Regions from separate parts of the Pseudonocardia sp. ICBG162 genome, predicted to be linked through region 2. Evidence: predicted binding sites of a transcription regulator. Region 2 holds the regulator's gene; each other region holds the start of a gene.
What was found. The regulator LexA, encoded in region 2, represses DNA repair genes until DNA is damaged. The targets are predictions, from matches to a motif close to CGAACACGTGTTCG.
Positions count from the first base shown of each region.

Region 1: the regulator LexA is predicted to act here: its motif matches at 3,801-3,814, upstream of dnaB (replicative DNA helicase).
Region 3: the regulator LexA is predicted to act here: its motif matches at 2,444-2,457, upstream of KPL60_RS04230 (intein-containing Rv2578c family radical SAM protein).
Region 4: the regulator LexA is predicted to act here: its motif matches at 2,413-2,426, upstream of KPL60_RS15490 (CoA transferase subunit A).

Region 1 is NZ_JAHLJD010000031.1:1,343,248-1,348,878, reverse strand. Features, by position in the region: gene KPL60_RS31305 (deoxyribonuclease IV) at 1-379, opposite strand, end outside; gene KPL60_RS34965 (DUF4333 domain-containing protein) at 423-938, opposite strand; gene KPL60_RS34960 (hypothetical protein) at 935-1,312, opposite strand; gene rpsF (30S ribosomal protein S6) at 1,577-1,891, shown strand; gene KPL60_RS31285 (single-stranded DNA-binding protein) at 1,903-2,451, shown strand; gene rpsR (30S ribosomal protein S18) at 2,506-2,742, shown strand; gene rplI (50S ribosomal protein L9) at 2,757-3,203, shown strand; gene dnaB (replicative DNA helicase) at 3,845-5,254, shown strand; gene KPL60_RS31265 (DUF3040 domain-containing protein) at 5,370-5,631, opposite strand, start outside.
Region 2 is NZ_JAHLJD010000017.1:663,804-669,434, reverse strand. Features, by position in the region: gene dapF (diaminopimelate epimerase) at 1-615, shown strand, start outside; gene hflX (GTPase HflX) at 670-2,160, shown strand; gene KPL60_RS17230 (hypothetical protein) at 2,196-3,260, shown strand; gene lexA (transcriptional repressor LexA) at 3,289-4,053, opposite strand; gene KPL60_RS17220 (hypothetical protein) at 4,283-4,513, shown strand; gene KPL60_RS17215 (hypothetical protein) at 4,676-5,335, shown strand.
Region 3 is NZ_JAHLJD010000013.1:187,488-193,118, forward strand. Features, by position in the region: gene KPL60_RS04220 (dioxygenase) at 1-794, shown strand, start outside; gene KPL60_RS04225 (YibE/F family protein) at 810-2,165, opposite strand; gene KPL60_RS04230 (intein-containing Rv2578c family radical SAM protein) at 2,467-4,467, shown strand; gene aspS (aspartate--tRNA ligase) at 4,526-5,631, shown strand, end outside.
Region 4 is NZ_JAHLJD010000017.1:293,474-299,104, reverse strand. Features, by position in the region: gene KPL60_RS15500 (cytochrome P450) at 1-945, shown strand, start outside; gene KPL60_RS15495 (3-oxoacid CoA-transferase subunit B) at 998-1,624, opposite strand; gene KPL60_RS15490 (CoA transferase subunit A) at 1,626-2,369, opposite strand; gene KPL60_RS15485 (MOSC domain-containing protein) at 2,600-3,517, opposite strand; gene KPL60_RS15480 (HAD hydrolase-like protein) at 3,662-4,312, opposite strand; gene KPL60_RS15475 (lyase family protein) at 4,387-5,538, shown strand; gene KPL60_RS15470 (IclR family transcriptional regulator C-terminal domain-containing protein) at 5,535-5,631, shown strand, end outside.

The sequences.
Region 1 (5,631 bases), on a different contig from region 2:
AGCCGTGCTCCCCGGCCTGGCGCTCGACGAACTTGCGCCAGTTGTCGATCCCGACGGCCGGGTCGTCGTCCTTCGTGACGTGCCCGCCGTGCACGACCAGGCCGAACGCGCCGACCTCGGCGGCCCCGGCCAGGTGCTGCTGCACGATCTTGCGGCTGGGGATGCGGATCCGGTTGTTCGTGGACGCGACGTTCGCGGTGTAGGGCGCGTGCACCACCACCGCGACGTCCGACGCGGCCAGCTCCGCCGCCCGTGGGTGCGGCGGCGGCTTCTTCCAGCCCTGCGGGTCGGACAGGAACAGCTGGATCACCTCGGCGCCGACCTCGGCGGCCGCGGCCAGGGGGTCCTCGGCGTCGCGGACGTGTGCTCCGATCTGCATACGGGCACGGTAGCGAGGACCCCCGACAGCCGTCGGCCGCCGGTCAGGCGTCGGCGATCGAGAAGTTCACCAGGCCGCCCTCCACCGAGGTCACGGTCACCCGGGCCGGCAGCTGCTCGCCGCCGACGGTAAGGGTGCAGGTCTGCACGGCGCCGGGGCGCGGGGCCAGCTCGCCGTCGCAGGTCGTGGTCTCGACCGGCCGGCCCATGGATGCGGTGACCTGCTCACCGACGGTCCTCGCCAGCACCTCCGGCGACACCGGCCGGGCCTCGGTGGTGATGTCGAAGTTCACCGTGCCGCCGTCGACGGCGCTGACCGCGGCCACGGCGTCGACCGGCTGGCCGCCGGTGGTGAACTCGCAGCGCAGGGTCCGCCCGACCTCGGCGGCCAGGTCGGACGGGCAGGTCACGGTGCCGGCGTCGATCGCCACGCCCTGCCCGCCCAGCTGGGTCGCGATGGTCGAGGCGACCTGGTCGCGCGGCACCGACGAGGAGCAGCCCGCCGCCGCCAGCAGCCCCGCGGCCGCCACGAGCGCGGCGAGGACCCGCGGCGCGCTCACGCCGCACCGCCGGTCAGCAGCGCCCGCCAGGACTTCCCCGCGGTGCGCCCGGTGGCGATGTCGTGCACCGCCCGGCTCGCGACGAACGCCTCGCCCACGGCGGTGTCGAACAGGGCCGCGGTCGCGGTGTCGGCGCCGTTCGGGCGGACCAGCGCGATCCGCCGCCGCTGCCCGGCGACGGTGGCGCGGAAGCCCCCGCCGAACTCGTACCAGGGGAAACGGACGTCGGTGACGGCGTCGAGCGGCTCGTCGAAGACGGGGCCGGTGTCGGCGACGAACGACAGCCGTCCGTCGGCCAGGACCAGGATCCCCGGTGTGTTCATGAGCCCGGACAGGATCCAGGCGTGGCTGCGGAAGTGGGTGGTGCCGGACACGAGCTCTCCCCCGTGGTCGTCGGCGCCCGCGGACCGGGCACCCGTACGACGACCAGCGTCTCCGCGGGCACGGCCCGAACCCATCCCAGCGATCTGGGGAACCGCGTACCCGCAGGTCGGGGCCGGAACGGCCGTTGCTAGGCTGTACCGGCATCCCCGCAGCTCCCGCGCATCCGCCGGAAACTGTCGGGGTGCACTGAGAACCTCCTGTCACGGCCGTCCGGGCCGTGACCGTTTCGAGTCCATAGGAGGTGAGTGGTTCTCATGCGTCATTACGAGGTCATGGTCATCCTCGACGGCGGCCTGGACGAGCGCACTGTGCAGCCGTCCCTGGAGCAGTTCCTCACCGTCGTGAAGAACGACGGCGGATCGGTCGAGAAGATCGAGGTCTGGGGCAAGCGCCGCCTGGCCTACGAGATCAAGAAGCAGGGCGAGGCCATCTACGCGGTCCTCGACATCACCGCTGAGCCGGCCACCGTCACCGAGCTGGACCGCCAGCTGGGTCTGAACGAGTCCGTGCTGCGCACCAAGGTCCTGCGCAAGGACGTCACCCGCACGCCGGCGCCCGCCGCCGGCTGATTGGAGCCGTCATGGCCGGCGAGACCGTCATCACCGTCGTGGGCAACCTGACGGCGGATCCCGAGCTGCGGTTCACCCCGTCCGGCGCCGCGGTCGCCAACTTCACCGTGGCGTCCACCCCGCGCACCTTCGACCGCCAGTCCGGCGAGTGGAAGGACGGCGAGGCGCTCTTCCTGCGCTGCAACATCTGGCGCCAGGCGGCGGAGAACGTCGCCGAGTCCTTGACCCGCGGCGCGCGCGTCGTGGTCCAGGGTCGTCTGCGCCAGCGGTCGTTCGAGACCAAGGAAGGCGAGAAGCGCACCGTCGTGGAGATGGAGGTCGACGAGGTCGGCCCGTCCCTGCGCTACGCGACCGCCAAGGTCAACAAGGTCAACCGGGGCGGAGGCTCCGGTGGCTTCGGTGGCGGCGGCGGTGGCTACGACGGTGGCGGCGGCGGTGGCGCCCGACAGGGCGGCGGTTCCGGCGGTGGAGGCAACTCCGGCGGCGGCTATGACGACCCCTGGGGTTCGGCCCCGCCCGCGGGCAGTGGCGCCGCGTCCGACGACGAGCCCCCCTTCTGATCCACGTACCTCTCCGCCCGTGACGGGCGGAGGACGATCTCCAGGAGCACCACCATGGCCAAGGCCATCGTGCGCAAGCCGAAGAAGAAGGTCTGCGCTTTCTGCAAGGACAAGGCCCAGCTGATCGACTACAAGGACACCGGTCTGCTGCGGAAGTTCATCTCCGACCGCGGCAAGATCCGTGCCCGTCGGGTCACCGGCAACTGCCGGCAGCACCAGCGGGACGTCGCCGTCGCGGTGAAGAACTCCCGTGAGGTCGCCCTGCTGCCGTACACCTCGACCGCTCGCTGAGGAAGGGGAGACACATGAAGCTCATCCTCAACGCCGACGTCCCGAACCTGGGTGCCCCGGGTGACATCGTCGAGGTCAAGGACGGCTACGGCCGCAACTACCTGCTCCCGCGCAAGCTCGCGGTCGTCGCCACCCGTGGCGCCGAGAAGCAGGTGGAGCAGATCCGCCGGGCCCAGAAGACCCGCGAGATCCGCGACCTGGGCCACGCCCAGCAGGTCGACTCGCAGCTGCGCAACATCAACGTGACCGTCCCGGCCAAGGCCGGCGACACCGGCCGTCTGTTCGGCTCGATCACGCCGGCCCAGGTCGTCGACGCCGTCAAGGCGGCCGGCGGCCCGCTGCTGGACAAGCGCAGCATCGACGTCCCGGGTCACCTCAAGACCCTGGGCAAGCACCAGGTGCAGGTCCGCCTGCACCCGGAGGTCACCACCGAGCTGCCGATCGCGGTCGTCGCGAGCTGAGCGGTCCGGTGGTCGTACGACCACCGAGCGTGAACAGGGCGGTGTCCGGAGCCATGTGCTCCGGGCGCCGCCCTTTCGCGTGTCCGGGGCCGGCCGGAGGGGCGTCGTGCACACGGTGCGCAGTCCCGGATGGACGATCGACACCGATCGGACGACCCCACACCGGATGCCTTGTCACGCAGCCGACACGCCGTGCGGTGACGACCCACTCGTCGGGCGGGCCTGTGGACGCGCCGGGCGGTGAGCGGTCCGCCGGGCGCTCCGACACGCCCGTACGCGGCGTGCGACGACACGCCAGAGCAAAGTTGTCCACAGCTGTGAGTATGCCTCTGACCTGCGCAGACGGCCCATTCCGCTGCGCTGTCCCCAGGTTGTCCCCAGCACGGTCCCGGGACGGGCGGCATCCGTGCACAGTTCATCCCCAGTTCGATCACCAGGCCGGTTCGCCACGGGCGGTACGGCCGACCTAGTGTCGGCCGTACCGGTACGCGAGCGCCTTGCTCCCCGGGCCGCGCCCGCCGCGGTCCGTCGGGCACCGCGCCGGCCGGCAGATCACCGACGACGGTCGCGGGTGGGCAGCACGTACCACTCGCGCGTCGAACGTGCGTTCGGTACTGTGTCCACCGGGGGTGACGCTGCGTATGGCTCTGACGGACGATCGTCCCGGCAACAAGCCCCGTGCGGTCCGTGACGGCGAGAAGGCCTCCGGACCCGGCGAGGGCGCCACGTTCGACCGTCAGCCCCCGCAGGACCTCACGGCCGAGCAGTCGGTGCTCGGCGGCATGCTGCTGAGCAAGGACGCGATCGCCGACGTCGTGGAGGTCCTGCAGCCGGAGGACTTCTACCGGCCCGCCCACCAGACCGTCTACGAGACGATCCTGGACCTCTACAGCCGTGGCGAGCCCGCGGACGCGGTGACCGTCTCGGCGGAGCTGCAGCGGCGCGGTGAGCTCGTCCGCCTCGGCGGCGCGCCCTACCTGCACACCCTCATCGCGACCGTGCCCACCGCGGCGAACGCGGCGTACTACGCCGAGATCGTCGGCGAGAAGGCGGTCCTGCGGCGGCTGGTCGAGGCCGGCACCCGGATCGTGCAGCTCGGCTACCACGGTGCCGACGGCGGCGACGTCGACGACGCGGTGGACCGGGCCCAGGCCGCGGTCTACGAGGTCACCGAGCGCACCACCACCGAGGACTACACGGTGCTGGAGGAGCTCCTCCAGCCCACGATGGACGAGATCGACGCGATCGCCTCCCGGGGCGGCCAGTCCACGGGTGTGCCGACCGGCTTCGCCGACCTCGACCAGGTCACCAACGGTCTGCACCCGGGCCAGATGGTCGTCGTCGCGGCCCGGCCGGGTCTGGGCAAGTCGACCCTGGGTCTGGACTTCGCCCGCTCCTGTTCCATCAAGAACGGCATGACCAGCGCGTTCTTCTCGCTGGAGATGAGCAAGTCCGAGATCGTCATGCGTCTGCTGTCCGCGGAGGCCCGGATCCGGCTGGCCGACATGCGCGCCGGCCGGATGTCGGACGAGGACTGGACGCGGATGGCGCGGCGGATGTCGGAGATCTCCGAGGCGCCGCTCTACATCGACGACTCGCCGAACCTGACGCTGATGGAGATCCGGGCCAAGGCGCGCCGGATGAAGCAGCGCTACGACCTGAAGCTGATCATCCTGGACTACCTGCAGCTGATGACCTCGGGCCGCAAGGTCGAGTCCCGTCAGCAGGAGGTCTCGGAGTTCTCCCGGCAGATCAAGCTGCTGGCCAAGGAGCTCGAGGTCCCGGTGGTGGCCATGAGCCAGCTGAACCGTGGTCCCGAGCAGCGCACCGACAAGCGGCCGATGCTGTCGGACCTGCGTGAGTCCGGCTCGATCGAGCAGGACGCGGACATGGTGGTGCTGCTGCACCGCCCCGACGCGTTCGAGCAGGACGACCCGCGTGCCGGTGAGGCCGACCTGATCCTGGCCAAGCACCGTAACGGCCCGACCACGACGATCACCGTCGCCCACCAGCTGCACTACAGCCGGTTCTCCGACCTCGCCCACGGCTGAGGCCGCCGGTCGCGCGACCGCGCGCCACGGCCACCCCGTCCGTCCGGGGAGGCACCGGTCACTGCGCGGTTCCGCCGGGGAGGCACCGCGCGGTGCGCGGTGCGGGGGTGCCGGGTCAGGCGGTCCCGGGGTGCGCCTGCGGCCCGGTGGTGGCCGCGACGGCCAGGGCGAGGCCGGCCACGAGGATCCCCGCGACGACGACCGGCACGCTCACCAGCACGGCACCGAGCAGCAGCACGACCAGCGCGATCCCCAGCAGCATCGTCGGGAACGGGCCCGAGCCGTGCACGGTGCGCCGGTCGCGGGCGAACCCGGCGAGCAGCCGTCCGCCGTGGCGGGCCGGGGCGTGCAGTGCGGCGTTCAGTGCGGAGAACCGG
Region 2 (5,631 bases):
GAGATGTGCGGCAACGGCCTGCGCGTGTTCGCCCGCTACCTGCACGAGCGCGGCTGGGCCACCGGCGGCCCGGTCGGCACCCGCAACGGGGTGCTCGACACCGCGGTCGGGCCGGACGGGGTCTCGGTCGGGCTCGGGACGGTCGGCGTCGGCCCGGCGTCGGTCGCCACCAGCGGCGACGCGCGTTTCGACGGCATCGCCCTCGACGTCGGCAACCCGCACCTGGCCTGCGTCACCGCGGCCGACCCGGACACCCTCGACCTGACCCGCGCGCCCTCGTTCGACCCGGCGCTGTTCCCGAACGGGGTGAACGTCGAATTCCTGACCCCGCTGGACGGTCCCGCCGACGGCGGCCGCATCCGGATGCGGGTGCACGAGCGCGGCGTGGGGGAGACCCGCTCCTGCGGCACCGGGACCGTCGCCGCCGCCGTCGCCGCGCTGCGGCACGCCGGGCACTCCGCCGGCGACGTGCAGGTCACCGTCCCGGGCGGCCTGCTGCGGGTGACGGTGGAGGCGGGTACCGGCGAGCGGACCGGGCCCACGACGCTGCACGGCCCGGCCGTGCTGCTCGCGTCCGGGGAGCTGGACCGCGCGTGGTGGGACGCGCCCGCCTGAGCGCCGCGAATCCGGGCGGACACGGGCCCCGCGACGTGGGAGGATGGGGTCAAGATGACTGATGCCCACACGCACCCCTCCGTGACCCCCTCCACGTCGAACCCGGTTCCGACGGGTGGCGAGCTCGACCTGGAGGAGCGCACGTCGCTGCGCCGGATCCACGGGCTGTCCACCGAGCTCACCGACATCACCGAGGTCGAGTACCGCAAGCTCCAGCTGGAGCGGGTCGTGCTCGTCGGCGTCTGGACCGAGGGCACGGCCGAGCAGGCCGAGAACTCGATGACCGAGCTGGCCCGCCTCGCCGAGACCGCCGGTTCCGAGGTGATGGACGGCCTCGTCCAGCGCCGCTCCAGCCCGGACCCGGCCACGTTCATCGGCTCCGGCAAGGTCGAGGAGCTGCTCGGGACCGTCCGCGCCACCGGCGCCGACACCGTGATCTGCGACGGCGAACTGTCACCCGGCCAGCTCCGTCAGCTGGAGGAGCGGCTCAAGGTCAAGGTCATCGACCGGACCGCGCTGATCCTCGACATCTTCGCCCAGCACGCCCGTTCCCGGGACGGCAAGGCCCAGGTCGAGCTCGCGCAGCTGTCCTACCTGCTGCCGCGGCTGCGCGGCTGGGGTGAGGCGCTGTCCCGGCAGGTCGGTGGCCGCGCCGCGGGCGGTGTCGGTATCGGTGGCCGTGGCCCCGGTGAGACGAAGATCGAGCTGGACCGGCGCCGGATCCGCGCGCGCATGTCGAAGCTGCGCCGCGAGATCGGCGCGATGCGCCAGGTCCGCGAGACCCAGCGCGGCAGTCGTCGCCGCAACGAGATCCCCTCTGTCGCGATCGTCGGCTACACCAACGCGGGCAAGTCGAGCCTGCTCAACCAGCTCACCGACGCCGGGGTGCTGGTGCAGGACGCGCTGTTCGCGACGCTGGACCCGACCACCCGCAAGGCGCAGACGCCCGACGGGCACGACTACACCCTCACCGACACCGTCGGGTTCGTGCGGCACCTGCCGCACCAGCTCGTCGAGGCGTTCCGCTCCACGCTGGAGGAGGCCGCCCGGGCCGACCTGCTGGTGCACGTCGTCGACGGGTCCGACCCGCTGCCCGACGACCAGATCGCCGCGGTCCGCCAGGTGCTCGTCGAGGTCGGGGAGGCCGCGGGCGACACGATGCCGCCCGAGCTGCTCGTGATCAACAAGACCGACGCGGCCGGTGACCTCGCGCTGGCCCGGCTGCGGCACGCCCAGCCGGACGCGGTGTTCGTCTCCGCGCACAGCGGCGCCGGGATCCCGCAGCTCCGGGAGCGCATCGCCGAGCGCCTGCCGCGCCCGGAGTACGAGGTCGACCTCCTGCTGCCCTACACCGAGGGTGCGCTGGTCGCGCGGCTGCACGACGACGGCGAGATCCTCGCCGAGGAGCACACCGCCGACGGCACCCGGATCCGGGCGCGGGTCAAGCCCGAGCTGGGCACCGCGGTGCTGCCGTTCGCGGTGGCGGGCTCGGCCCTGCCGACCGGGACCGGCACCGACCTGCCGGCGACGGCGGCGGGCCACTGAGCGTCCCACCGGCCGGGCGAGCGGGTCTCGGGGTCGTGGCCCGCCGCCTGACCGCGGTCCTCTGCCTGTCCGGTGCGCTCACGGGTGCGGCCGCGCCGCCGCCCGGGGCGACCCCGGTCTGCTCGATCGACGACCCGCGGTTGGAGGAGCTGTCCGGGCTGGTCGCCGAGGGCCCGCCCGGCGCGGCCCCGCAGCGCTACCACGCCATCGTCGACGGCGGCGGGACCGCGCGGGCGTTCACCCTGGACCCGGCCGGCTGCGCGGTCACCGGCACCCGGCAGGCCGACGTCCCGGTCACCGACGTCGAGGACCTCGGCCTCGGACCGGGCGGGGAGCTGTGGCTCGCCGACACCGGCGACAACGGGGCGCAGCGCGGCTCGGTCCGGCTCGTCGTGCTGCCCCCGGCCGGGCCGCCACGGGTGCACGACCTCGTCCACCCTGACGGTCCGCGCGACGTCGAGGCCCTGCTGGTCGGCGACGACGGCGTGCCCCTGCTGGTCGACAAGACCACCGGGGCCGCCGGGGTCTACCGGCCCGCCGCACCACTGCGCGACGGCGGGGACCCCGTGGAGCTGCGCCGGGTGGCCCAGGTCGTGCTGCCCTGGTCCGGCACCGGTGGCGGGCCGCTCGGGGCCGCCGGGTCGCGCACGGTCACCGGCGGCGGGGTCTCGCCGGCCGGGGCCGAGGGCGGGCGCGCCGCCGTGCTGCGGACCTACACCGACGCCTGGGTGTTCCCGCTGCCCGCCGGCGGACCGGCGACGGCGGACGCGCTGGTCGAGGCCCTGGGCGGGGCACCGCTGCCGGTGCCGTTGCCGGGGGAGGCCCAGGGTGAGGCGGTCGCCCCGGACGGCCAGGGCGCGCTGCACTCCGGGAGCGAGGCGCGGGGCCTGACCGCGGCGGCGATCACGGTCGTCCCGGGCGCGGTGACCGCGGCGACCGTTCCGCGGGCACCGGTCGTGCCCCAGCCCGCCGAGGTGCCGGAGTACCGCACGTACCCGTCGTGGCTGCCCGCCGCGGGCGGGGCCGCGGCGCTCGGGGCGCTGCTGGTCGCCGGCGCCGTCGCGATGTCCCTGCACGGACGGCGCCGCCGGTCCCGCTGACCGCGGGACGGGGCGCCGTCCGCGACGGTCAGAGGCGGCGCAGGACCGCCACGACGCGACCGAGGATCGACGCGTCGTCACCCGGGATCGGGTCGTAGGCGTCGTTCGCGGGCATCAGCCAGATGTGCCCGTCCTTGCGGCGGAACGTCTTCACGGTCGCCTCGCCGTCGATCATCGCGGCCACGACCTCGCCCTGCTCGGCCACCGGCTGCTGGCGCACGACGACCCAGTCGCCGTCGGTGATCGCGGCGTCGACCATCGAGTCGCCCTTGACGTTGAGCAGGAACAGCGTGCCCTCGCCGACGATCTCGCGCGGCAGCGGGAACACGTCCTGCACGGCCTGCTCGGCCAGGATCGGGCCACCGGCGGCGATGTCGCCGATGAGCGGCACGAACGCCGGCGCCGGCCGCGCGGAACGCAGGTCGGCGGTGTCGGTGTCGGTGTCGGAGTCCGTCCCGTCGGTACCGGCGATCTGCTCCGGGCTGCGGACGTCGACCGCGCGGGTGCGGTTCGGGTCGCGCCGGAGGAAGCCCTTGCGCTCCAGGGTGCGGAGCTGGTGGTGCACCGACGAGGTGGACGTGAGGCCCACCGCGTCACCGATCTCGCGGACGCTGGGCGGGTAGCCGTACCGGTCCACCCAGTCCCGGATGACGGCCAGGACCTTCTTCTGCCGCGGGGTCAGGCCGCGGGTGTCGGCCGCGGGGTCGGGGAACTCCCGGACCTTCGCGGATCCCCGGTCCGCGGCGGTGCCGGTCACGCCGGGACCACCGTGTCCGGTGTCGTCCGCTGCCATCGCATTCGCCTCCTCGGGGTACTTACGGCGACGACCCTAGCCGCCGCGGGCCCGTTCGCCAAACATGCGTTCGAAGTCGCCCGGGGCGTGTCGTGGATTCCGGCGGACCGCGGTGGTACAACATCGCACAGGCGTTCGATCGAACACTGGTTCGATCGAACGCGGTCCGCGTCGCCGCCCGGCCGCGCGGGGGAGACCGGCAGCGGGAACGGCAGCGGGGGTGGCGATCGTGGGTACGGCGGTCATCGGGGACGTGACGGTCATCGGGCGGGTCCCGGTGCGCACCACGACCGACGGGGTGCGTCCCGGCCCGGCGCCGGGCGTCGTGCGCCGTGCGGTGGCCGCGTCGGGTGTCCTGCTCGCCTCGGCGGCCGCGGTCGTCGCGCTCGGGGTGCTCGCCGACGTCGCGGTCGCCACCCACGGCCCGGCCGGGCCGCCCGCGGTCGGCGCACCACGCTGAGAACGTCCCGGCACGGGCGACGACCTGCGGGAACGCAGTTGTTGTCGGTGCCGGGTGCTACACCGCTCGTACGCCCGTTCGACCGGGCTCGGGGAAGGGCCGGTCGGGAGCGGGGGAGACGAGACCGTCCGGGGGACGGGCGGTCCGACGGCAGGAGGAACCATGCGAGAGCTCGACGAGCGGATCCGCGACCACGGCGCGGTCGGCTGCCTGACCGGCGCCCCGGCGCCCGGCACCCCCACCTCGCGCGCCCGGCGCGCCGCCCGGGAGCGGGTGCGGGCCGCCGACGGTCTCGCCGGTGCGGCCGGTGCCGGCTCGTCGGCCGCCACGCGCGCGGCCCACCGGTGGGCCGCCCACGGGGCGCGCGAGCGCGCACTGACCGAGTCGGTGGCCCGTCACCCCGCCGCCCGTTCCCGGCGCGCTCCGGTGTCCGGCGCCCCCGGGGCCGGTGTCCCGGTGTCCGGTCCCGCCGGCGGTCCGAACCCCGCGGTCCGGACGCCCCGCTGCACCATCGCGGACCCGGCCCCGGGGGCGACGGCGACCCTGACGCGGCCCGCACCGGCCGCGGCGCCGGCCCGTACGCGGTCGGTGGCCGTGCCGGCACCGCGCACCGTCCGTCCGCCGTCCCGGCGCTGCCTGGTCCCGGCGCGCCCGCGCCCGGCCCGCAGCCGCGCCCGCGGTCGCCTGGAGCGGTTCCTCACCGGGGTCGCGGCCCTGCTGTGCGCGACGACCGCGGTGGTGGCGCTCGGGCTGCTGGGCGACGCGGCGGCGGGCTGGAACGCCCCCGCGGCCGCCGTGCCGTCGGTCGGCGCCGTGCGCTGACGTCGGCCGGCGCCGCGCAGTGCGACGCCGCACCCCGTGGTTCGCACGGCCGTGCGCTGCGGGGCGGTCCCAGGTGGTGACGGTGCGGAGCGACGGACGCCGCGTCGGCGTCGCATCGGGTGACGGCGTGCGCGGTATGGCGCGCGGGCGTCGTGACGTGGCCGTCGGGATGTCGCCGGAGGAGTCGGCGACGTGCCGCCGGGCGCGTCCGCAGGGCGTGTCCCCGCATCGGGTGGCCGCCGGTCGCGGTCCCTCCGGCGCGACGGACGGCGCCGCCCGCGACGTTCCTCGGCGCC
Region 3 (5,631 bases), on a different contig from region 2:
CGCGCACCGCCGAGCTGATGACCGCCCTGGTGCGGCACCTGCACGACTTCGCCCGCGAGACCCGCCTCACCGAGGACGAGTGGATGGCCGCGGTGCGCTGGCTGACCGCCACCGGGCAGATCTCCGACGACAAGCGCGAGGAGTTCATCCTGGCCTCCGACGTGCTCGGGCTGTCGATGCTCGTCGTCCAGCAGAACCACCGGCTCGACCCGGCCGCGACCCCGGCGACGGTGCTCGGCCCGTTCCACATCGACGGCTCCCCGGAGAAGGCCTCCGGCGAGGACATGTCCGACGGGCTGCCCGGCGACCCGCTGTTCGTGCACGGCAGCGTCCGCGCGCTCGACGGCACCCCGGTGACCGGAGCCGTCCTCGACGTCTGGCAGTCCGACGCCGACGGCACCTACGAGGCCCAGCTCGACGTCGACGAGGCCCGGCTGCGCGCGAAGTACACCACCGGCGACGACGGCGGCTACTGCCTGCGCACCATCGCCCCGCTCGGTTACGCGATCCCGATGGACGGCCCCGTCGGCGACCTCGTCTCGCGCACCGACATCAGCCCGATGCGGCCCGCGCACATCCACTTCCTGCTGGCCGTGCCCGGCTACGAGCCGCTGATCACCCACCTGTTCCGGGAGGGCACCGAGTTCCTCGACTCCGACGTCGTGTTCGGGGTCAAGCGCGAGCTCGTCGTCGGCTTCACCCGCCGCGAGCCCGGCCCCACGCCGGACGGCGGGCACAGCGAGGTCCCCTGGTACGAGGCCCGCTACGACTTCGTGCTCCAGCCCGCCGGCTAGGTCGCCGGACCGGACTCAGCGCCGGCCGACGACCAGCGCGGCCAGCCCGGTCGTCACCGGGACGGCGGCGACCAGCCCGATGCTGCCCACCAGGGTCCGCACGATCTCGGTCGCCACGTCCTGGCTGGTGAGCACCTGGGTCACGCCGCCCGCCGCCACCGTGAACAGCAGCAGCAGCGGGAGCGCGGCGCCGGCGTAGGCCAGCACCAGGGTGTTCACCGCGGACGCGACGTGGTCGCGCCCGATCCGCATCCCGGCCGCGAACAGCTCGCGCACCCCCAGCTCGGGGTTCGCCGCGCCCAGTTCCCACACCGCGGAGGCCTGGGTGACGGTGACGTCGTCGAGCGCCCCGAGCGCGCCGATCACCAGCCCGGCCAGCACCAGGCCGCGCGGGTCGATCGGCACGCCGGGGCCGAGCGTGCCGATCAGGGTGGCGGTGGTGTCGTCGAGCCCGGTGAGCCGCGAGGTGACGGTGAACAGGTAGCCGAGCACCCCGATCAGGGCGAGCGAGGCCAGCGTGCCGAGCACCGCGCACGAGGTCCGCGCGGTGAACCCGTGGGTCAGGTACAGCACCACGAACATGATCAGGCAGGCGCCGGTGACGGCGACCGCGAGCGGGGAGCCGCCGGACAGGATCGCCGGCAGCACGAACCACAGCAGGATGACGAAGCTCAGCGCCAGGCTGACCAGCGCCGCGAACCCGCGCAGCCGCCCCAGTACGACGACGGCCAGTGCGAACGCCGCCGCCAGCCACCCCAGCGGGGCGCCGCGCTGGAAGTCCACGAGCTGGTAGGAGCCCGCGTCGTCGGGGTTCGCGCCCGACCAGGACAGCGTGACCGGGTCGTCCACCGCGAACCGCGGCGTCGACGGCTCGTTCGGCACCAGCTGCACCAGGTCCCGTCCGGCGCGCGGTCCGTCGGACAGTGCGACCGTCACCCCGGTGCAGCGACGGTCCCCGGCGCCGGGGGAGCAGTCCGCGACCTGCACCGCGGTGACGGTGCCGTGCACCTGCTGGGTGGGCGGGATCTCCGGGACCGGGGTCGCGCCCGGCCAGAGCAGGGCCACCCCGGCGAGCGTCGCGAGCGCGCACGGCACGAGCAGCGCGACCAGCAGCCTGCGCACCCGTCGCCCGGCGGGGGAGGCGGCGCCATGTCCGTGTCCGTGGCCGTGTCCCTGTGGGTGCCCCTGCCCGTGTCCCCGGCGGGGGTCGGGCGGGGCCGCCGGGCCGGGTGCCGCGCCGAGGTCGGCCTGGCCGGGGCAGTCGCCCCAGCCGCCCGGGTGCCCGGGGTGGGGGATCGGACCGGTCTCGGTGCCGTCGGCGGGGTCCGCCGCCGCGCCGCCCGCCGGTGCGGGCCCGGGGCGGTTCTCCACGGGGGCCGGACGGCGCGGGGAGGGTGCCTGACGTGCCCGGTGTCGCGCCGGTTCGCCAGCCGGGAGCCGGTGCCCGCCCGAGGCGCCCGGGGGCCGGTCCTCGGCGCGCCGCCGCCCACCCGTCCGCGGGGCGGCGGGCCGCCCGCCGTCGGGGGCGGACGGGTCGCGCGGGACGGGCGGGGGCGGGGGCACGTCCGCATCCTTGCAAACGATCTTCGCCTGGCGGGGTGCCGTTCGCCCGGACGCGACCGCCCGGCGACGACCGGTTGTCCGATGTTCGAACTTGTGTTCGACTGGAGCGGTGCGATGGGACGGACAGCAGGTCGGGGCGGACGGTGTCGGGAACGCGACGGCGCTGCCGGGGATGCGGGGGTTGCTGCGCTCGGTGCGCACGCCCGGGTTCGCGGACACGGTGTTCCACGAGGTCGAGGCGCGCTCGGTGCTGAACCGGGTGCCGTCGTCGTCGCCGGTGCCGTTCGGCTGGACGGTCAACCCCTACCGCGGCTGCTCGCACGCCTGCACCTACTGCCTCGTCCCGGACACCCCGGTGCTCACCGCCGACGGCCGGTCGCGGCCCATCGGGGAGCTGCGCCCGGGGGACGAGGTGGTCGGCACCGTCACCGACGGCGGCGGGCGGCGCCGCTTCGTCCGGACCCCGGTGCTCGCGCGCTGGTCGACGCGGCGCCGTGCCCAGGAGGTGACCCTCGACGACGGCACGCGGCTCGTCACCTCCGCCGAGCACCGCTTCCTCACCACCTCCGGCTGGGCGCACGTGCGCCCGGGGCGTTGCCGGTCCTCGGCGGACCGGCCGCACCTGAGCCCGGGGACGGCGCTGGTCGGGCCCGGTGCGGCCGCGGTCCCGGGCGGGCCCCGGCCCGACGGGTACGCCGAGGGCTGGCTCTGCGGGCTGGTCCGGGCCGACGCGGTGCGCGGCCGGGTGCGGGCCGAGCCGTTCCCGACCGGCTGGGTCGAGCTGGAGGCGCTCGCCCGCGCCCACCACCTGCTGACCGCACGGCCGGTGCCTGTGGCCGCCGGGATGCTCGCGGCACCCGCGCCGTCGCCGACGGCCTGGCCGCAGCGGCCCGCCCGCGGCTGGTCGGCCGGGTTCGTCGGCGGGATCGTCGACGCCTGCGGTGAGGTCTCCGCCGGGGTGCTGCGGATCGTGCCCGGCGACGAGGAGCTCGCCCGCGCCTGCGTCGACGCGCTGCGCCGGCTCGGGTTCCGGGTGGCCTCGGAGCCGTCGGCCCGGCCCGGGGTGCGGGCGCTGCGGGTGCTGGGCGGGGTCGCCGAGCAGCTGCGGCTGGTCGCGGTGACCGACCCGGCCGTGGCCCGGGTGCGCGACGTCGGCGGTGCCCGCGTCGAGGAGCCGCCCGGGGGAGCGCCGCGGGTGGTGGCGGTCCGCGACACCGGCACCCTCCGCCCGATGGTCGACATCACCACCGGCACGGGGGACTTCGTCGCCGCCGGGGTGGTCAGCCACAACTGCTTCGCCCGCAACACCCACACCTACCTCGACCTCGACGCGGGCGCGGACTTCGACTCCCAGATCGTGGTCAAGGTGAACGTCGCGCGGGTGCTGGAGCGGGAGCTGGCCCGGCCGTCGTGGCGGCGCGAGCACGTCGCGATGGGCACCAACACCGACCCCTACCAGCGGGCGGAGGGCCGCTACCGGCTGATGCCCGGGGTGATCACCGCGCTGGCCCGCTCCGGCACGCCGTTCTCCATCCTCACCAAGGGCACCGTGCTGGGCCGGGACCTTCCGCTGCTCGCGGCCGCGAACGCCGACGTCCGCGTCGGCACCGGGGTGTCGATCGCGCTGCTGGACCGGGAGCTGCAGTCGCACCTGGAGCCGGGCACCCCGAGCCCGCGGGCCCGCCTCGACCTGGTCCGCCGGATCACCGACGCCGGCCTGCCCTGCGGGGTCATGGTGGCCCCGGTGCTGCCGTGGCTGACCGACTCCACCGAGGCGCTCGACGCCCTGCTGGGCGAGATCGCCGCCGCCGGGGCGAGCCGGGCCACGGTGCTCGCGCTGCACCTGCGTCCCGGGACCCGGGAGTGGTTCCTGGCCTGGCTGGGGCGGACCCACCCCGCGCTGTTGCCGCGCTACGAGCGGCTCTACCGCGGCGGGGCCTACGCCACCCGGGACTACCGCGGGGCTCTGGCCCGGCGGGTCGCCCCGCTGCTGGCCCGGCACGGCCTGGACCGGCCCGAACCGAACCCGCGCGACCCGGGGTGGACCCGGCAGCCGGTCGCGGCGCCGCGGGCGGCGGAGCCCGGCGACGGGCAGCTGAGCCTGCTGTGAGAACCCGCCGGAAACCTGGTGGCAGGCGGCCCGGGGGGTGCCGATAGCCTTGACCGCCGTGATGCGAACCCATCCCGTCGGCACGCTGCGTGCCGAGAACGCCGGCCAGACCGTGACCCTCGCCGGATGGGTGGCCCGCCGCCGCGATCACGGTGGCGTGATCTTCATCGACCTGCGGGACCGCTCCGGATCGGCCCAGGTCGTGTTCCGCGAGGGCGAGATGGCCGAGCGGGCCCACCGGCTGCGCTCCGAGTTCTGCATCCAGGTCGTCGGCGAGGTCGTCCGCCGGCCCGCGGGCAACGAGAACTCCGACCTGCCGACCGGCGACATCGAGGTCACGGTCACCGAGCTGACCGTGCTGTCGGAGTCCGCGCCGCTGCCGTTCCCGATCGACGAGCACACCGGCGTCGGCGAGGAGATCCGGCTCTCCCACCGCTACCTGGACCTGCGCCGTTCCGGGCCCGCCGCGGCGATGAAGCTGCGCAGCGACGTGAACAAGGCCGCCCGCGACGTGCTCGCCGCCGAGGACTTCATCGAGGTCGAGACGCCGACCCTGACCCGGTCCACCCCGGAGGGTGCGCGCGACTTCGTCGTCCCGGCCCGGCTGCGCCCCGGCTCCTGGTACGCGCTGCCGCAGAGCCCGCAGCTGTTCAAGCAGCTGCTGATGGTCGGCGGGCTGGAGCGGTACTACCAGATCGCGCGCTGCTACCGCGACGAGGACTTCCGCGCCGACCGCCAGCCGGAGTTCACCCAGCTCGACATCGAGATGAGCTTCGTCGAGCAGGACGACGTCATCGCACTCGCCGAGAAGGTCCTCACCGCGCTGTGGCGCCTCGTCGGGTACGAGATCGAGGCCCCGATCCGCCGGATGCCCTACGCCGAGGCGATGGCCCGCTACGGCTCGGACAAGCCCGACCTGCGCTTCGACATCGAGCTCACCGAGCTCACGTCGTACTTCGCGGGCACCGGGTTCCGGGTCTTCCAGAACCCCTACGTCGGCGCCGTCGTCATGCCGGGCGGGGCGTCGCAGCCCCGCAAGGTGCTCGACGGCTGGCAGGAGTGGGCCAAGCAGCGCGGCGCCCGCGGCCTGGCCTACGTGCTGATCGGTGAGGACGGCCAGGTCGACGAGCGCGGCCCCGTCGTCAAGAACCTGTCCGAGGCCGA
Region 4 (5,631 bases), 370 kb from region 2:
CTGATGGACCCGCCGGACCACACCCGGCTGCGCAAGCTCGTCGGCCGCTCGTTCACCGTGCGGCGGATGAACGACCTGCAGCCCCGGGTCGAGGAGATCACCCAGGAGCTGCTCGACGCGCTGCCCGCCGAGGGCCCCGTCGACCTCATGCGCCAGTACGCGTTCCTCGTCCCGGTGCTGGTCATCTGCGAGCTGCTGGGCGTCCCGGCCGAGGACCGCGACAGGTTCTCCGCGTGGTCGTCGGTGATGGTCGACGACTCTCCGCAGGAGGAGAAGTTCGCCGCGATGGGCAGCCTGAACGGCTACCTCGCCGAGCTGATCGAGCACAAGCGCACCGAGCCCGACGACGCCCTGCTGTCCGGCCTGCTCGCCGTCAGCGACGCCGACGGCGACCGCCTGTCGTCCGAGGAGCTCGTCGCGATGGCGACGCTGCTGCTCATCGCCGGGCACGAGACCACGGTCAACCTGATCGGCAACGGCGTGCTCGCCCTGCTGACCCACCCCGAGCAGCGCGCCCGGCTGCAGGTCGACCCGTCGCTGATCACCTCGGCGGTGGAGGAGTTCCTGCGCTTCGAGTCCCCGGTCTCGAACGCCCCGATGCGGTTCGCCAGCGAGGACGTCGAGTACTCCGGGGTGACCATCCCGGCCGGGTCGACCGTCATGCTCGGGCTCGCCGCGGCGAACCGGGACCCGGAGTGGCTGGAGGACCCGGAGCGGCTCGACATCACCCGGGACTCGTCGTCCGGGGTGTTCTTCGGTCACGGCATCCACTTCTGCCTGGGCGCGCAGCTCGCGCGCACCGAGGGCCGGGTGGCGATCGGCAAGCTCATCGCCCAGCGGCCGGACCTGGCGCTGGCCGTCGAGCCGTCCGAGCTCGAGTACCGCGAGTCGACGCTGGTCCGGGGCCTGTCCCGGCTGCCGGTCACGCCGGGCGAGCCCGCCTGAGGGCAGCGCCGCCGCCGGGCGCGACCGAGGGGGGTGCGCCCGGCGGGCGGTGTCAGCGCAGCGGTGCGCCGGTCTTCTCCCGCACCTCGTCGGCGCTGACGCCGGGCGCGGTCTCGACCAGCTCGAGCCCGTCCGGCGTCACGTCGATCACGGCCAGGTCGGTGACGATCTTTGTGACGCAGCCCAGGCCGGTGATCGGCAGCGAGCACCGCTCGACGATCTTGGGAGACCCGTCCTTGGAGACGTGGTCCATCATCACGATCACCGAGCGCGCGCCGTGGACGAGGTCCATCGCCCCGCCCATCCCCTTGATCATCTTGCCGGGGATCGCCCAGTTCGCGAGGTCGCCGTTCGCGGCGACCTCCATCCCGCCCAGGACGGCGACGTCGAGCTTCCCGGCCCGGATCTGGCCGAAGCTCTCCGCCGAGCCGAAGAAGGCGGCGCCGTCGGCGACGGTGACGGTCTCCTTGCCGGCGTTGATGAGGTCGGCGTCGACCTCGTCGTCGGTGGGGTAGGGGCCGACGCCGAGGATCCCGTTCTCCGAGTGCAGGACGACCGTCCGGCCCTCGGGGATGTGCCCGGGCACCAGGGTCGGCATGCCGATGCCGAGGTTGACGTAGGAGCCGTCGGGCAGCTCGGCCGCGACCCGGGCGGCCATCTCGTCACGGTTGAGGGCCATGTCAACGCACCGTCCTGAACTCGACCGGCTTCTCGGCGCCGGGGACGTGCAGCACGCGGTGCACGTGGATGCCGGGGGTGTGCACCGCGTCGGGGTCGATCTCCCCGGGCTCGACCAGGTGCTCGACCTGGGCGATCGTGGTCCGCCCGGCCGCGGCGCAGTCCGGGTTGAAGTTGCGCGCCGCGCGCCGGAACACCAGGTTGCCGTGCCGGTCGCCCTTCCAGGCGTGGACCAGCGCGAAGTCCGGGGTGAGGGCGCGCTCGAGGACGTAGGTCACGCCGTCGAACTCGCGGGTCTCCTTCGCCGGGGACTCGACGGCGACCGAGCCGTCGGAGGCGTAGCGCCAGGGCAGCCCGCCCTCGGCGACCAGCGTCCCGACCCCGGCCGGGGTGTAGAACGCCGGGATGCCCGCGCCGCCGGCCCGCAGCCGCTCGGCGAGCGTGCCCTGCGGGGTCAGCTCCAGCTCCAGCTCGCCGGCCAGGTACTGGCGGGCGAACTCCTTGTTGTTGCCGACGTAGGAGCCGATCGTGCGCCGGATCCGCCCGGCGGCGAGCAGGGTGCCGAGGCCGAAGCCGTCGACGCCCAGGTTGTTCGAGATCGTCTCCAGGTCCGTCGCGCCCTGCTCCAGCAGCGCCGCGATCAGCACCGTCGGAACCCCGGACATGCCGAACCCGCCGACCGCGAGCGACGCCCCGTCGCCGATGTCGGCGACCGCGTCCGCGGCGGATGCCACCACCTTGTCCATCACGCACCTCCGTCGCCGACGACGGTACGCGGCGTACGACAGACGCACAAGCGTTCGCTATGCGAACCCATGCGGAGCGGCGTCCGCGCCGAGATGCAGCTCAGCGGGGCCGGGGGTGCCCCGCATCCCCGCTGAGCTGCATCTCGGCGACCGCCCCGCGGCTCAGCCCAGCCCGCGGCGACGCCGGGGGTGCGGCGTCCGTGCGGAGGGCCGGGCCGGGCGGGTGGTGGTCAGGCCGGGGCGGGGGCGGTGTGCGGGTCCCCGACGGCGATCTCCCCGCCCGCGGCGACCTCGGCGTACACGCCCGCACAGGCCCAGACCCCGCCGACCTGCGGGATCTCGATGCGGTTGTTCTTCGCGATCGTGCGCAGGGTGTCCGGGTCGTTAGGCAGGTCGCCCTGGGCGAGCGTCGTCATGACGCACCGCATGGTGGCGAAGGAGAAGGTGACGCGGGCCTCGTCGCCGATCGTCGACGTGCTGCCCGGCCAGTCGTTCTCGACGAAGCCGGGGCCGCCGTCGGGGGAGGAGTCGGCGCGGAGCACGATGTTCGGCCGGTAGCGCAGCGGGTCGAAGGTCGCCTCCGGCGCGAGCTCACGGAGCCGGTCGAGGGTGGACTCGGTGAGGACGTGCAGCGACGACAGGTCGAAGAACGTGCCCGGCGCCCCGAACGCGGAGATGTCGAACCGGCTGATGACCTCGCCGGAGTCCTCGTGCCGGGTCGTCGTGTCCTCGATGAGCTTGCGCGGCGCGAGCTGCTGCGGGGTGAGGCCCTCGATGTCGGGCCACAGCTCCTCGAAGTAGCTGCCCTCCGGCGGCACCGAGATCAGCGACACGTCCCGGCCGAGCGCGGCGGACAGCGCGGTGTCCAGGCCCTCGTCGTCGCTGCGCAGGACCGAGCCGTCCGGGAAGGTGATCTCGACCGGCGGCAGCGGCTCCCCGGTCACCGGCTCGGCGACGAACCGGGCCGAGAAGCTGAGCAGACCGAGCCAGCGCTTGGGCACCTTGGCGCTGGCGATGCTCCCGGTCTCCGTGTCGAGCACCGCGTAGGCGCGGTCGCCCAGCAGTCCTCGTTCGGTGATGGTGGCCCGGGTCAGGGACTCCCCGAGCATCGACTTGACCGGATAGCGGTAGAGCGCGGCGACCGTCATGTCCGGTGTATATCGGCCCGTCCGTTCGACGCGCACGGCCCGAACGGACGGGCCCGCGGGAGCGCTCCTCAGCTGAGGACACGACCCCTGCCGACGGCCGCAGATGCGCGGCCGTCGGTGCCCGGTTCACCCGGACGTCGCAGCTCAGTGGCCGAGCAGTGCCGCCCGCAGCTCGTCGGCGGAGGCGTACACCGTCGTGGCGCCCGCGGCCTCCAGCTCGCCCGGCTCGGCGTAGCCCCAGCCCGCCCCGACGCAGCGCAGGCCGTGCTCGGCGGCGCCCTCGACGTCGTGCAGCCGGTCGCCGACCATCAGCGGCTCGTCCGCACCCGAGGGCGACCCGAGCCGGCGCAGCGCCTCGGCGACGACGGCGCCCTTGGTCGGCCGGTCCGCGGCGCGGGTGTCGCCGACGATCTCGGTGAACAGGTCGGTCCAGCCGTGGTGGGCGAGGATCTTGCGCGCCGAGGTCTCGCCCTTGCTGGTGGCCAGGGCCATCGTCACGCCGGCCGCGGACAGGGCACGCAGCAGGTCCGGGACGCCGGGGTAGGGCGTGCAGTCCAGGCAGCCGTCCTCGTCGCCGTAGAAGCGCCGGTACACCGGCAGCACGGCGGCGGTGCCCTCGTCGCCGAGGATCGGGGGCAGGCTGCGGTAGAGCGGCGGGCCGAGCAGGTGCGTGCCGAGCGCGGACTCGGGGACGTCCAGGCCCACCTCGTCGATCGCGCGGCGCATCGAGCCGAGGATGCCGGGGGCGGAGTCGACGAGGGTGCCGTCGAGGTCGAGCAGGATGTGGGTCAGCACGTCGGGTCATTCTGCCTCCCGGGTGACCCGGCCGTCCCTTCTCCCCGACGGTCGCAGGTCGTACGCTTGTACGCATGGCGAACACACTGCTCGGGCCGCTGTCCGGCACCGACCGGGTCGACGGCCTGCTCGACGACGGCGCGTGGATCGCCGCCCTGCTGGAGGTCGAGCTGGCGCTGTCGGCGGTCGCCGCCGAGCAGGGCGCGGTCACCGAGCACGACGCCGACGCGGTGGAACGCGCCGTCGCCGCCGTCGCGGGCGTCGACCCGCACGCGCTGGCCGCCGAGTCGGTCGAGGGCGGCAACCCGGTGATCCCGCTGGTCAAGCGGCTCAAGGCGGCCGCGGCGCGGATCCAGCCCGGTGCCGAGCGGGCGGTGCATCCGGGCGCCACCAGCCAGGACGTCATGGACACCGCGCTGATGCTGCTCACCCGCCGGGCCGGGCACCGCGTCGTCGCCGACCTCACCGCCTGCGCCGACGCCGCGGCCGCGCTCGCCGCCACCCACCGCGACACCCCGTGCGCCGCCCGCACCCTCGGCCAGCAGGCGCTGCCCACCACCTTCGGCCTGGTCGCCGGCACCTGGTGCACCGGGCTGGACCGGGCCCGCACCGGCCTCGACCGGGTGCTCACCGCGCTGCCGGTCTCCTACGGCGGCGCCGCGGGCACCCTCGCGGCCGTCCACCCGCACGGCCCGGCCGTCGCCGACGCGCTGGCCGCGCGGCTCGGGCTCGCCCCGCAGGGCGTGCCGTGGCACACCGAACGCAGCCGCATCGGCGAGCTCGCCGGGGCGCTCGGCGTCGCCGCCGGGGCCTGCGCCAAACCCGCGGGCGACGTCGTGCTGCTGTCCGCCACCGAGCTCGGCGAGGTGTCGGAGTCCGCGCCGGGGGACTCGTCGTCGATGCCGCACAAGCGCAACCCGGCCGCGGCCGTCACCGCCCGTGGCGCCGCGAAGCGCGCCCCCGGCCTGGTCGCGACGCTGCTCGCCGGCGCCGAGCAGGAGTTCCAGCGTGCCGCCGGGGCCTGGCACGCGGAGTGGGAGACGCTCGTCGCGCTGCTGCGGGTCACCGCGGGCGCCGCGGCCCGGCTGCGGGTGAGCCTGGAGGGGCTGCAGGTGCACCCCGAGGCGATGGCCCGCAACCTCGACCTCGCCGCGGGCGCCCAGGGCCACGGCACCGGGCACGCCGCCGACCTGGTCGACACCGTCCTCGCCGGACGGCCGGCGTGAGCACCCCGGAGGACGTGGGCGCCCCGCGCACCGAGCAGGTCCGCTCGCTGGCCCGCGGGCTGGCCGTCATCCGGTCCTTCGACGCGCAGCGCC